2 regions of the Dactylosporangium darangshiense genome follow, and region 1 is predicted to be linked to the other one. Evidence: predicted binding sites of a transcription regulator. Region 1 holds the regulator's gene; the other holds the start of a gene.
The links. The regulator HrcA, encoded in region 1, represses chaperone genes, less so after heat shock. The targets are predictions, from matches to a motif close to GGTTNGCACNCTCNNNNNGAGNGTGCNAACC.
Positions count from the first base shown of each region.

Region 2: groES (co-chaperone GroES) is a predicted target of HrcA. The motif match lies at 4,238-4,268, and genes of this name have one in related genera.

Region 1 covers NZ_BAABAT010000068.1:2,869-10,197, reverse strand. The annotation lists gene ABD901_RS53505 (phytanoyl-CoA dioxygenase family protein) at 1-486, opposite strand, end outside; gene ABD901_RS53500 (VldE C-terminal domain-containing protein) at 642-1,538, opposite strand; gene ABD901_RS53495 (enoyl-CoA hydratase-related protein) at 1,596-2,372, opposite strand; gene hemW (radical SAM family heme chaperone HemW) at 2,390-3,586, shown strand; gene ABD901_RS53485 (DUF4870 domain-containing protein) at 3,604-4,224, opposite strand; gene hrcA (heat-inducible transcriptional repressor HrcA) at 4,409-5,431, shown strand; gene dnaJ (molecular chaperone DnaJ) at 5,458-6,582, shown strand; gene ABD901_RS53470 (16S rRNA (uracil(1498)-N(3))-methyltransferase) at 6,579-7,277, shown strand.
Region 2 covers NZ_BAABAT010000006.1:120,499-127,827, reverse strand. The annotation lists gene ABD901_RS14610 (ABC transporter ATP-binding protein) at 1-961, shown strand, start outside; gene ABD901_RS14605 (DUF1707 SHOCT-like domain-containing protein) at 1,440-1,727, opposite strand; gene ybaK (Cys-tRNA(Pro) deacylase) at 1,740-2,219, opposite strand; gene ABD901_RS14595 (hypothetical protein) at 2,237-2,983, shown strand; gene ABD901_RS14590 (class I SAM-dependent methyltransferase) at 2,943-4,148, opposite strand; gene groES (co-chaperone GroES) at 4,345-4,659, shown strand; gene groL (chaperonin GroEL) at 4,750-6,387, shown strand; gene ABD901_RS14575 (molybdopterin-dependent oxidoreductase) at 6,587-7,329, shown strand, end outside.

The DNA of each region.
Region 1 (7,329 bases):
CTCCGACAGATCGGAGATGACGTAGGCGACCTTCAGCGAGAACATCGGCCGCGGGAGATTGGGGTCCATCGTCTCCGGGTCGGAGTTCTGCCGGTAACCGTCCTGGTGCCAGCCCCAGGACGGCGGCTCCTCCTCCGACGTCGGGGGCGTGACGTCGAGGTGGTTGTGGTGCGTGAAGATGTTCCAGCCGGCCAGGCCCCACATATAGGGGAAGATCGTCGGCTGGGTCAGCAGGTGCCCGAACAGTTCGTCCCGCGTCAGGAAGCCCAGCAGGTGCAGCGTGCCGTCCTTCTTCATGCTCGAAGAGCCGGCCGCCTTCTCCTCGGCGTAGACCCGGTCCATGGCGGCCTCGAGCTGGTTGCGGTGGTCCTCGGTGAGGACGTTGCGGACCAGCAGGAAGCCGTTGTCCAGGAACTCCTTGCGGTCGGCCTCGCTGATCGGCTCGTAGCCGGTGAGACCGCCGTAGTCGGGTGCAGCGGACGTCATGTCCTCCCCTTACTTGTGCTTGTGTCTAGCCCTTGCTCAGTAATCCCGAACGCCCGATCGTAACGCGAGGTGCACGACGCTCCGACTCGGGAGTTGGCCACCTGACAATGTCCGAACGGGCGACAACCTGCTGGTCGCGCGGAACGTCAACCTCTTCAGTAGACCTCGGCGACGACCCTTTCGCCCGCCGGCCCGGCGTCGATTCCGCCACGCTCCGTCACGTGCGCCCACGCTCCGCTCGATGCCGTCCACTGCATGTCGGCATAGACGACCCGCTTCACGCCGTGCTCCTGCGCGTGCGCGACGAGCCAGTGCGCGTACTGCCAGCCCGACTTCTGCTCGCGGACCTTGAGCGCGACCCCGACCACGTTCGTCACGTCGGCGGTGCTGATGCTGCCCCAGTCGAGCTTCAGGCTCGCGCCGAGGGACTTCACCGCCTCCACGCCGTGGCTGGAGGCCTCGCTGACGCTGCAGGCGACCGCGCCGGTGACGTCGCCGCTCAGGGCGCGCACCATGATCTCGCTCTCGTCGACCCACTTCTCGTAGGCACCCGGGTGCGCGCTGCGTTGCACCTCCTGCGCGGCGTCGGTGACCCGCATCTTCTCCCAGCCCTTGACCTTGAGCAGGGCGGTGAAGAAGGCGTTGGCCGCGTAGCGCGGGTCGGCGATCTGCTCCGGCTTGCCCCAGCCCTGGCTGGGCCGCTGCTGGAACAGCCCGATCGAGTCGCGGTCGCCGCCGGTCAGGTTCTCCAGCTTCGACTCCTGCCACGCGGTGGCCAGCGCGACGACGAGCCCGCGCTGCGGCACCTTGCGGGTCAGCCCGACCGCGGTGATGGTCGCGGCGTTGGCGACCTGCTCGGCGTCGAGCTGGACCTCGCCGGAGCCGTCGCCGGTGGCGTTGACCGAGGCGTTGCCGGCGTTGACGACGCAGGCCTTGCCGGTGGGCATCCGCAACGGGATGTTGTCGCCGATCTGGTGGATGACGACGTAGGCGCACACGGCAACGGCGACGGCGGCGAGCGCCGCCACCGTGATGAGCCTCCGAGCCCGCATCCGTCACCTCCCGTCGTCAGGTCGACCAGCGTACGTGCCATCTGCCATGCCGCGGCGTCAGGCGGCGCCGTCGGGCAGCCAGCTAGGGGACCTTTTTTCCCGGAATGCCATGATGCCCTCCCTGCCCTCGGCGGATCCGAAATATCCGACAGAGAGCTCGGTAAGGGCCGCGATCTCGTCGCGGAACGTGTCGGGTTTCCGGCGCCGCAGCAGCGCCTTGGTGCCGGCCAGGGCTCCGGGCGCGCCCTTGACCAGATCGGCCACGTATTCGGCGACGGCGGCGTCGAGCCCGGCCGGGTCGACGGCGGCGGTGACGAGGCCGGCCCGGGCGGCCCGTTCCCCGTCGAACGTCGCGCCGGTCAGGTAGAGCTCGGCGGCGTCCCGCGACGACAGTCGCGGCAGCACTGTGGCGGAGATCACTGCGGGGATCACGCCGATGCGCACCTCGGTGAACGCGAACGTCGCATCGGTGCTGCACACGGCGATATCGGCGGCGGCGATCAGGCCGAGCCCGCCGGCCCGCGCGGGCCCGGCGACCCGGGCCACGACCGGCTTGCCGCCCTCCCAGATCGCGGCGAGGACGTCCCCGAGCCGGCTGATCGGCGGCCGGCCGGCGCCGAACGCCTCCGCGGTCTCCTTCAGGTCGGCGCCGGAGCAGAACACCGGCCCGGTGTGGGTGAGCACGACCGCGCGCACCGCGGCGTCGGCCTCGGCCGCCGCCAGTGCGGCCAGCAGTTCGTCGATCAGGGCCGTGGACAGCGCGTTGCGGTTGGCGGGGCTGTCCAGGGTGAGCGTCGCCACGCCCCGCTCGGTTTGTGACCGCACGAGAGACATGCGGGCACACTAGTGAAATGCCCGGAGTACTACCAGAAGGTGAGCCGATACCCCGCGACGGCGCCCTGCCCGACGGCGTTGCCGACGGCGCCGGGCGCGCCGGCTTCGGCGTCTACGTCCACGTCCCCTTCTGCGCGTCCCGCTGCGGGTACTGCGACTTCAACACCTACACGGCGAGCGAGGGCGTGCTGAGCGCCGGCTATGCCGAGCAGGTGCTCGACGAGCTGGCGCTGGCCGCGAAGGTGGTCCGCCCGTCGCGGGTCGACACCGTGTTCTTCGGCGGCGGCACCCCGACGCTGCTGCCGCCGGCCGAGCTCGCACGCATCCTGGAGGGCATCGACCGCACCTGGGGCCTGGCCGGCGACGCCGAGGTCACCACCGAGGCCAACCCCGAGTCGGTCGACCCGTCGTCGCTGCGGGAGCTGGCTGCGGCCGGCTTCAACCGCATCTCGCTCGGCATGCAGTCGGCCGCGCCGCACGTGCTGGCGGTGCTGGACCGCCGCCACACGCCGGGGCGCCCGCCGCTGGTCGCGGCGCAGGCCCGGGCCGCCGGCTTCGACCGGGTCAATCTCGATCTCATTTACGGTACGCCGGGAGAGCGCCCGGAGGACTTCGCGGACTCGCTGCGCGCGGTCGTCGACGCCGGCGTGGACCACGTCAGCGCCTACGCGCTGATCGTCGAGGACGGCACGCGCATGGCCGCCCGGATGCGCCGGGGCGAGCTGCCCTACCCCGACGACGACGTGGCCGCCGACCGCTACCTCGCCGCCGACGAGGCGCTCGCGGCCGCGGGCTTCGGCTGGTACGAGGTGTCGAACTGGTCGAAGGACTCGCCGTGCCGGCACAACGAGCTGTACTGGCGCGGCGGCGACTGGTGGGGGCTCGGCCCGGGCGCGCACAGCCACGTCGGCGGGGTGCGCTGGTGGAACGTCAAGCACCCGCACGCCTATGCGGCGCGCCTGGCGGACTCCACGTCGCCGGGGCAGGCTCGTGAGGTACTGACGGCGGAGGAACGGCACATGGAGGACGTGCTGCTGCGCATCCGGCTCGCCGATGGCCTCCCGCTGTCCGCGCTCGACGACGCCGGGCTGGCCGGCGCGCGGGACTGCCTGGCCGACGGGCAGCTGGATCCGTCGGCGTTCGCGGCGGGGCGGGCGGTGCTCACGCTGCGCGGGCGCCTGCTCGCCGACGGGGTGGCGCGGGCCCTCACGTGAGCCCGCGCCCCCGGGTCCTACTTGATCATGCGAATGCTCATCGGGTAGTGGTACAGCTCGCCGTTCGTGGCCTTCATGCCGCCGATGATCGAGAAGACCCACGGCACGATCAGCACGAGGATCGGCAGGAAGAACAGGATGCCGAACGAGCAGATCGCGATGATGACCGAGACGAGCACGGCGATGCCCCACGTGATGTGGAAGTTCAGGGCCTCGGTCGCGTGCGCCTTGACGGTCGGCGACTCGTTGCCCTTGGCCAGCAGCGCGACGAGCGGGCCGATGAAGCCCACGAGGCCGCCGAAGTGGGCGATCTGGGCCCAGGTCTTCTCGTCGTTGTTGGCGTAGCCGACCGGGGCCGGCCCGACGCTGCCGGGCGCACCGTACGCGCCGGGCTGCTGGTAGGCGCCGTAGGCGTTGCCCGGCTGCTGGTAACCGGGCTGCTGGTACCCCGGCTGCTGATACCCGGGCTGCTGGTAGCCCGCGCCGGAGGTCGGCGGAGGGGCGTATGCGCCGCCGCCGCTGGAGGGCGGCGGGTACCCGGATCCGGGGGCCTCGCCCGGCGCCGAGTACGAGGGAGGAACGGAGTTGGGGTCCGACGGCATGCCGTATTCCCCCGGGGGGCGAGGTGGCTCACTCATGGGGGTCACGGTAGGGGGCCCGATCAAGTGGCGCCAGCGACACGACATGACTTCTTTTGGACATCTTTTGCCCTGTCCAGCGGCCTTGCCGTCTATGGTGCGCCAAACGATCATCGCGTGCCCCTGCGCGACTGACGTAGACTGGCACTCACTATCTGGGAGTGCCAGTCCGCGAGGAGGTGCCATGGCCCTTGACGAGCGCAAGCTCGAGGTGCTGCGCGCCATCGTCGAGGACTACGTCGCCACTCAGGAACCGGTAGGGAGCAAGGCGCTCGTCGAGCGGCACAACCTGCGGGTATCTCCGGCGACGGTCCGTAACGACATGGCGGTGCTGGAGGAGGAGGGGTACATCAGGCAGCCGCACACCAGTGCGGGCCGGGTGCCCACCGACGCCGGCTACCGGCTGTTCGTGGACAAGCTCTCCCGCGTCAAGCCGCTCAGCCAGGCCGAGCGCCGGGCGATCGAGCGGTTCCTCATCGGCGCGGTCGACCTCGACGACGTGGTCCACCGCACCGTCCGGCTGCTCGCACAGCTCACCCGGCAGGTGGCCGTGGTGCAGTATCCGAGCCTGTCCCGCGCGAGCGTGCGGCACTTCGAGCTGGTGCCGATCTCCACCACACGGCTCATGGTGGTCATGATCGCCGAGACCGGCCGGGTGGAGCAGCGCCTGGTCGACCTGCCCGGCCCGATCCTCGCCGACGACGTGACCGAGCTGCGTCGCGTCATCAACGAGAAGCTGGTCGGCAAGCGGCTGGCCGACACCCCGCCGCTGGTGGTGGCGCTCGTCGAGGAGGCGGCGGCGAGCCTGCGCCCGCCGATGACGGCCCTGTCGACGGTGCTGCTGGAGACGCTGGTCGAGCGGTCCGAGGAGCGCATCGCGCTCGCCGGCACCGCCAACCTGGCCCGCGGCGGCCTGCTGGACTTCCAGGGCTCGCTGCGGCCGATCCTCGAGGCCCTCGAGGAGGAGGTCATCCTGCTCAAGCTCTTCGGCGAGGTCGAGCCCAGCATGACCCGGGTGCGCATCGGCGACGAGAACGAGATCGAGGACCTGCGGACCGCGTCGATCGTGGCCACCGGCTACGGGCCCGGGACGATGGTCGTCGGCGGCATGGGCGTGCTCGGCCCGACCCGCATGGATTACCCCGGAAACATCGCGACCGTGCGCGCCGTGGCACGCTACGTCGGCGACCTGCTGGCACAGAGCTGACATCTATCTCAGGGGCATAGGACTCAGTGGCGAAGGACTATTACGGGATTCTCGGCGTCAAGCGCGACTCCACGGCCGATGAGATCAAGCGGGCCTACCGTCGGTTGGCCCGCGAATTCCACCCGGACGTCAATCCCGACCCGGCGGCGCAGGAGAAGTTCAAGGAGATCAACGCCGCCTACGAGGTCCTGTCCGACCCGCGCAAGCGCGAGATGGTCGACCTCGGCGGCGACCCGCTGGCACCCAGCGGCGGCGGAGCCGGCCCGGCCGGCGGCGCCTTCGTGGGCTTCCAGGACATCATGGACGCCTTCTTCGGCACCCAGTCCGCCCGCGGCCCCCGGCCGCGCGTGCGCCCCGGCGCCGACGCGATCCTGCGCCTCGACCTCGACCTGCACGAGACCGCCTTCGGCGTCGAGGCGCCGATCCAGGTGGACACCGCCGTCGTGTGCACCACCTGCCAGGGCGCCGGCACCGCGCCCGGCACGCACCCGCAGACCTGCGAGATCTGCCAGGGCCGCGGCGAGGTCCAGTCCGTGCAGCGCACCTTCCTCGGCCAGGTCGTCTCGGCCCGCCCCTGCTCCGCCTGCCAGGGCTTCGGCACCGTCATCCCGCACCCGTGCGCGACCTGCGGCGGCGACGGCCGGGTCCGCACCCGCCGCTCGCTCACCGTCAAGATCCCGTCCGGCGTCGAGGACGGCATGCGCATCCGCCTGGCCCAGCAGGGCGAGGTCGGCCCCGGCGGCGGCCCGCCCGGCGACCTCTACGTCGAGATCCACGAGCGCCCGCACGACGTGTACTCGCGCAAGGACGACGACCTGCACTGCCGCGTCACCGTCCCGATGACGGCGGCCGCGCTCGGCACCCGCCTGACCATCAAGACCCTCGACGGCGAGGAGACGGTCGACGTGAAGGCCGGCACGCAGCCGACCTCCACGCTGCGCATCCGCGGCAAGGGCGTCCCGCACCTGCGCGGCGCCGGCCGCGGCGACCTCTACGTCCACCTCGACGTGCGCACCCCGACCCGCCTGGAGCCCGAGCAGGAGCGCATCCTGCGCGAGTTCGCCCGCAGCCGGGGCGAGGAGGTAGCGGAGCTCTCCAAGCAGGGCGGCTTCTTCTCCCGCATGCGCGACGCCTTCAACGGCCACGCGTGAGCCTGCCGCTCTTCCTGGTCGACGAGCTCCCAACCGGCGACCGCTGGACCCTGGCCGGCAGTGAGGGCCACCACGCGGCCAACGTGCAGCGCCTCACCGCCGGGGAGGCGCTGCTGCTGGGCGACGGCCGCGGCTCGCTGCTGCACGCCGTCGTCCTCGCGGCCCGCAAGGGCGAGCTCGACCTGTCCCTCGACGCCGCCTCCCACGTCCCTTCGCCCGACCCCACCATCACCGTGGTACAGGGCATCGCGAAGGGCGAGCGGGGCGAGCTCGCGGTGCAGCTGCTGACGGAGGTCGGCGCCGACCGCATCGTCCCCTGGCAGGCAGCCCGCAGCGTGGCCCGCTGGAAGGACGCGAAGCCTCTGGACCGCTGGCGCGCCACGGTACGCGAGGCCGTGAAGCAGTCCCGCCGCGCCTGGCTGCCCGAGGTGACCGCCGCCCAGACGACCCGCCAGCTGTCCTTCCCGGCCCCGGTTCTGGTCCTGCACGAGGAGGCTTCGACGCCCCTCTCCGCGGTCCCGCTCCCTTCCACCGGCTCGATCACGTTGGTGGTCGGCCCGGAGGGGGGAGTGGCGCCGGAGGAGCTGGCGGCCTTGAACGGCACCCCGGTGCGCCTGGGCCCCGAGGTCTTGCGCACTTCAACGGCGGGCGCGGCCGCGGTCGCCGCCTTGTCGGTGCGCCTGGGCCGCTGGTAACGAGACACGCGTCCCGTCCTACCCGCCCGGCCCTCGCCCTGTTCCGCCCGCC
Region 2 (7,329 bases), on a different contig from region 1:
CGTGACCGAGTTCGCCTACGCCTTGCCGGCCGCGGTGACGTTGGTAGCCGGCGGCTGGTTCGTGACCCAGGGCTGGTCAACGGTGGGCCAGGTAACGGCGGCGGTCCTCTACCTGGTGGCGATCATCGACCCGCTGGACCGCATTTTGTCCTACTTCGACGAGATGCAGCTCGGCCTGGCGTCTTTCGCCCGCTTGGTCGGCGTACGTTCGGCGACGGCCCCGCCGGTGATGTCGGGCCCAAAGCCGGTCGACGACCGCCTGGTCGCCAAGGACGTCCGCTACTCCTATGTGGACGGCCGCGACGTGCTGCACGGCATCGACCTGGCGATCCGCCCCGGCGAGCGCCTGGCCATGGTCGGCCCGTCGGGCGCCGGCAAGTCCACGCTGGGCCGCCTATTGGCCGGCATCCACGCCCCACGCGCCGGCTCGATCGAGCTGGGCACGGTCCCCTTGTCCGAGCTCCCGCTGGACGACCTGCGCCGCCACGTGGCGCTGGTGACGCAGGAGCACCACGTCTTCATCGGCACTCTGCGCGAGAACCTGACGCTGGCGAGGGCCGACGCGACCGACGAGCAGCTGTTCACCGCCCTGGCCACCGTCGACGCCCTCGACTGGGCGATGGCGCTCGGCCTGGGCGCCACCGACCTGTCGCTCACCCCCGCCCAGGCCCAGCAGCTGGCCCTGGCCCGCCTGGTCCTGGCCGACCCGCACACCCTGGTCCTGGACGAGGCGACGTCCCTGATCGACCCGCGCGCGGCCCGGCACCTGGAGCGCTCGCTGGCCGGCGCGCTGGAGGGCCGCACCGTCGTCGCGATCGCCCACCGCCTCTTCTCCGCACACGACGCCGACCGGGTCGCGGTCGTCGAGGACGGCCGGATCACCGAGCTCGGCAGCCACGACGAGCTGGTCGAGGCGGGCGGCGCGTACGCGGCGCTCTGGCGAAGCTGGCACGGCCGCTAACAGCTGTTGCTGTGTCAGTCGCTCGCTGCGCTCGCCCGGGGGAGCTTCGCTCCACCCGAACCCCCTACCTCCATTGGCGCGCCCCGACGACGAGCACCGGGTTGCCGCGATCAACGAATGGCTCTTACCCCACCCCACCTACGAACCACGCCTTAGGCCCACGAGCGCGCGCCCGTGAAGCGAGCACACCGCCGCGGAACCACGCGAGGCCGGAACCACGCGAGGCTGAAACCCCGCTAGGCCGGTCCCGCGGAGCGAGCCTGCCGCCGCCGGACCCCGCGAGTCCGCGCCCGCGAACGGCGCTCGGCGAAGTCGGCGAATGAGGCGTGGTGTCGATGCGTGCCAGAGTCGCTGGCGTAGGTCGGACACGGCTCCAGGTCGGCGGGTGGTGCTCCGCTTTCTCAAGGTCCACCTTAGCATGCGCCAAAAAGGTGGATCTTGGCTCAACGCCGGACCGTAATCGACGCAGCACGCAAAGCTAATGGAAGAGCGTGTATGCGGTGCCGATCAATGCGACCGCGACGATTGCCAGCGCGAACGTCAGCAGCAACGCGCGGCCGTCGTGTGGCTCGGAGGGGGGTGGGGTGGACGGCGAAGGGGACAGTGCGGGCAGGTCGACGACCGCGGCGCGCAGGTCGTCGAGGGTCTTCGCCGCGTACACCGTGCCCACGCGGTCGGAGAACTCGTCCAGCGTCAGGCGGCCCGCCTCGGTGTGGCGTTGGAGCACACCGATGACGCGCTTGCGGTCCTCGTCCGATGCCCGCACGTCGCTATCGTTTCAGTGCGTCGCGATCGGCGCCAGGGTGGCGCCGGTGACCTGGACCAGGTCCGTCGGGGACAGTTCGATCTGCAGGCCGCGGCGGCCGCCCGAGACGTACATCGTGGCCAACGCCTCCGCCGAAGCGTCGATGACGATCGGGAGTCGCGAGCGCTGGCCGACCGGGGAGATGCCGCCGGTGACGTAGCCCGTGGCGCGCTCCGCGGCCGCCGGCTCGGCCATCGCGGCGCGCTTGCCGCCCACCGCTGCGGCCAGGGCCTTCAGGTCCAGGGACGACGAGACCGGCACGACGCCGACCGTGAGCTGGCCGTCGACCGTCGTCACCAACGTCTTGAACAGGCGCGAAGGCTCCACACCCAGCGCGGCCGCGGCGGCCTCGCCGTAGGAGGCGGCGCGCGGGTCGACCTCGTAGGTATGGGGTGTGAACGCGATCTTCTGGCGCGTCAGCAGTGCGGTCGCCGGGGTGCCCTTGCTCGCCACTGGCCCACAATAGCGACATGCAGATCGGTGCCGTCCAGTTGTACCTCGGCCACGGCCACCTGTTCCTCGGCGCGTCGAACGCCGTCGACCTGGCGGTGTTCGACGGCGACGGTGCGGTCACGGCGACCGAGCACCATGTGCGCATCGCCGCGCGGCCGCAGACCGGGCCGGTGCGGGTGCGGCTGTGGCAAGGTGCGGGGCCGCGGGTCGGGCGGCTGGTGTTCGACGGGAACCTCAAGCTGCCCGATGCCAGGTTCTGCATCGAGGAAGGGACCGGGGCCTCCCGCTACGCCGTCAAGGTGACCAGCTACAGCCCGCGCGTGCTGATCGCGGTCGACGACCCGGGGCACGCCTCGCGGGTGGACGTGGTGCTGGAGCCGGAGTTCGTGCCGCGCAGCGCGCAGGTGTGGACGGCGGGGGAGCCGCCGTTTCCGAAGCTCACGGTGTCGCCGACGGCGCCGCGGCACCGGGCCGACGCGTTCGCCGATGCGCTCGCGGGGCACGACTTTCCGCGCCGGCGGCTGGCCGCGGCGCTGATGGTGGTGTCCGAGGAGCGGCGGCAGCGCAACTCCGAGCAGAGCGTCGCGTTCTACGTCAACGACATCGTCGAGTGGCTGCGCTGGCTCAACGACCGCCTGACGTACGAGATGTGCCGCGACACCGGGCGCCAGCTGCTCGGGCAACTCGGGCTGCGCACGCCGGACCTGCTGGCCGAGGACGTGCTCAACGACCTGCAGCGGCGGCTCGGGCACCCGTTGATCTGAGCAGCAGCGCGGCGGGCTCGCCGGCGATGCGGGTCAGGGCCAGCACGGCGTCGCGGGAGCCCTCGAGGCGCAGCTGGCGGCGCAGGTCCTCGACGTCGTGCGCGGAGCCGCGCTTGAGGATCTGCAGGGAGCCGACGTCGAGGGCGCGCAGGGCGGCGCGCAGCTTCTTCAGTGCGATCGGCAGGCGCTCCTCGATCGCGTAGCAGCGGGCGAACGGGGTGGCGCGTGCCACGTCGGCCGTGACGTACGCGATCGTCTCGTCCAGCAGCCGGCCGTCGAGGGACTCGGCGAGCTCCGCGACCAGGTGGGCGCGCACGACGGCGCCGTCGGGGTCGTAGAGATACCCGCCGAGCGGGCCGGCCGGGGCGCGCTCCGCGCCGGTGCCGGTGAGCTCGTGCGCCTCGTCGCCGCGCAGGACGGTCGCCCGGCGCGGTGCCGCCGCGAGCGGACCACACCAGGCCGCCGCCTCGACAACGTCGCCGTCCACGGACACCCACTCACCCTCGGCCCCGGCGGGGAGCAGGTCGTGGTCGATTCCCGGGGCGAGTTTCAAAGCCGCCAGTGGTACCCGCTGAGCCAGCCCGGCCACGAACTCCCACGGCGGCGAGTACGCGCGCGGGTCGAACACCCGCCGCCCGCCCGACGTGCGGCGGGCCGGGTCGCAGAACACGGCGTCCACGGCGTCGAGCGGGACCTCGGTGGCGTCGCGGGCCTCCAGGTGTACCGAATCCGCCAGATGCAGCGCTCGGACGTTGGCCTCCGCCACGGCGGCGGTGGCGGGGGATGCGTCGACGGCCAGGACCTGCAGTCCCGCCCGGGCGAACGCGATGGTGTCGGCGCCGATGCCGCAGCCGAGGTCGGCGATCCGGCGGGCGCCCGCGGCGGCCATGCGCTCGGCCCGGCGCCGGGCGACCGGGGCGCGGGTGGCCTGCTCGAGGCCGGCACGGGTGAAGAGCATGACGGCGGCGTCCGGGCCGAACTTGGCGGTGGCCCGGCGGCGCAGGGCCACCTGGGTCAGCGCCGCCGCGGCCAGTGCCGGTGCGAACCCGCGGGCGCGCAGCGCGGAGGCGGCGGCGAGCGGGTCGCCGTCGGGCAGGTCGGTGGCCGCGGCGAGGGCGGCTCGGCCGGCCTCGGTGTCCAGTGCCAGCACGTCGTCGAACTCCACCCGCTGATTATCCGGCGGGGATCACTGGGTGATTTCGCGGCGTGTCTGGCACTCTAGTTGACGGAGTGCTAGCCGTCGACATAACCTCCGATTAGCACTCTCGTGTCGAGGGTGCCAGTAAACCCGGCCGGGGCCGGCACCCGCGACGACGGCTTCACCGGGCACTCGATTAACAAGCTCGATACCCTTGGAGGGTATGCCCGTGACTACCGCGACGCAGGTTGCGATCAAGCCACTCGAGGACCGCATCCTGGTCCAGGCCAACGAGGCTGAGACGACCACCGCCTCGGGCATCGTCATTCCGGACACCGCGAAGGAGAAGCCCCAGGAGGGCACCGTCATCGCGGTCGGCCCGGGTCGCATCGACGACAAGGGCAACCGGGTGCCGATCGACGTCAAGGTCGGCGACACCGTCATCTACTCGAAGTACGGCGGCACCGAGGTCAAGTACGCCGGCGCTGAGTACCTGGTGCTCTCCGCCCGCGACGTGCTGGCCGTCATCGAGAAGTGATCAAGTCCAAATAAGCAGTGGCCACCGCCCCGGACCCGTGCGTAGGCGCGAGGCAGCCGGGGCGGTGTCGCTTTGAAGGGAATCCATAGCATGGCGAAGATCCTGAGCTTCTCCGACGAGGCGCGCCACCTGCTGGAGCACGGCGTCAACCGCCTGGCCGACACGGTCAAGGTCACGCTCGGCCCCCGGGGACGCAATGTCGTCCTGGACAAGAAGTTCGGTGCGCCCACCATCACCAACGACGGCGTGACGATCGCCAAGGAGATCGAGCTCGCCAACCCGTACGAGAACCTCGGCGCGCAGCTGGTCAAGGAGGTCGCCACCAAGACCAACGACGTGGCCGGTGACGGCACCACCACGGCGACGGTCCTGGCACAGGCGCTCGTCCGCGAGGGCCTGCGCAACGTGACCGCCGGCACCAACCCGGCCGGGCTCAAGCGCGGCATCGACCAGGCTGCGGCCGCGGTCGTGCAGGCGCTCAAGGACAAGGCCACCCCGGTCGCGAGCCACACCGAGATCGCCCAGGTCGCCACCATCTCCGCGCAGGACGCCACCATCGGCGACCTGATCGCCTCGGCGATGGAGCGGGTCGGCCGCGACGGCGTCATCACGGTCGAGGAGGGCTCGACCCTCACGACCGAGCTCGAGGTCACCGAGGGCATGCAGTTCGACAAGGGCTTCATCTCCCCGCACTTCGTCACCGACGGCGAGGCGCAGGAGGCGGTCCTCGAGGACGCGTACGTCCTCATCACCACCCAGAAGATCTCCGCCATCGAGGAGCTGCTGCCCCTCCTGGAGAAGATCGTCCAGAACAGCAAGCCGCTGCTGATCATCGCCGAGGACGTCGAGGGCCAGGCCCTGTCGACCCTCGTCGTGAACGCCATCCGCAAGACCTTCAAGGTCGTCGCGGTCAAGGCGCCCGGCTTCGGCGACCGCCGCAAGGCGATGCTGCAGGACATCTCGATCCTGACCGGCGCCGAGCTGGTCGCGCCGGAGCTCGGGTACAAGCTCGAGGGCGTCGGCCTGGAGCAGCTGGGCACCGCCCGCCGCGTCGTGGTCACCAAGGACCTGACCACGATCGTCGACGGCGGCGGCGACCGCTCCGAGGTCACCGCGCGCGTCGAGCAGCTGCGCAAGGAGATCGAGGCCTCCGACTCCGACTGGGACAAGGAGAAGCTCAACGAGCGGGTCGCCAAGCTCGCGGGCGGCGTCGCGGTCATCAAGGCCGGCGCCGCGACCGAGGTCGAGATGAAGGAGCGCAAGCACCGCATCGAGGACGCGATCTCCGCGACGAAGGCCGCGGTCCAGGAGGGCATCGTCCCCGGCGGCGGCGCCGCACTGGCCCAGATCCTCTCGGTCCTGGACGGCGACCTCGGCCTCACCGGCGACGAGAAGGTCGGCGTCTCCATCGTGCGCAAGGCCCTGGTCGAGCCGCTGCGGTGGATCGCTCAGAACGCAGGCTTCGACGGGTACGTCGTGGTCGGCAAGGTCTCGGCGCTCGACTTCGGCCACGGCCTGGACGCCGCCACCGGTGAGTACGTCGACCTGGTGAAGTCCGGCATCGTCGACCCGGTGAAGGTGACGCACAGCGCGGTCGCCAACGCCGCGTCGATCGCCGGCCTGCTGCTCACCACGGAGAGCCTGATCGTCGACAAGCCAGCCGCCCCGGAGCCCGCCGCCGGCGGTCACGGCCACGGCCACGGTCACTCGCACGGCCCGGGCTTCTGACCGGTTGCTTTTCCGCGGGCCCCGAGCACTCTCGCTCGGGGCCCGTTCATTTTCCCGACAAGTCGGGCGCTCCGCGCCACGACTTGCCGGATTTATACCTCGTCGGGGGAAAATTCGGCCGCGATCGGTGCCTGGGAGAAACATTAGGGACCTATTACCGGGCTTGGTGGCGCCGGGATGATCGCCGCATGCTGGGGGCGTGCAGACTCGTAGGTTCGGTGCGCTCGCAGTACTGACCGCCGCAGGCGTCGCGCTCGGTGTTGCCGAGATCGTCGCCATCCTCACCGGCGCGAGCACGTCTCCGCTGGTCAGCGTCGGTGGTGTGGTCATCGACAACGTGCCGGCGGGCGTCAAGGAATTCGCGGTCCAGGTCTTCTACACCTACGACAAGCTCGCCCTCAGCGTCGGGACCGTCGTCCTGCTCGCCGTGTTCGCCGCGATCATCGGCGTGCTCGCCGCGAAACGGCCATATATCGGATATATCGGAATCGGCGTCTTCGCGCTCGTCGGGATCGTCGCCGCGCTCAGCCGGCACAACGCGCCCTGGTACGCGTTCGTGCCCACGCTCGTCGGGGCGGCTGCCGGCGCGGGGGTGCTGCGCTGGCTGTCCACGCACGAAGCCGGCGACAACGCCGACCCCGAGCAGCGGCGCTGGTTCCTGCGCGCCGCCGGGTACACGCTGCTCGGCGCCGCCGTCGCCGGGTTTGCCAGCCGCTGGTGGTCCACCCGGCGCAGCGTCGAGGCCGACCGGGCCACGATCACGCTGCCCAGCGTGCCGCCCAACACCGTCGCGCCGCTGCCGCCCGAGGCCGACGCCAACCTGCCCGACCTCGCGCCGTTCGTGACCCCGAACAAGGACTTCTACCTGATCGACACCGCCCTGGTGGTACCGCAGCTGACGAGCGAGGACTGGCAGCTGCGCATCCACGGCCGCGTCGAGAA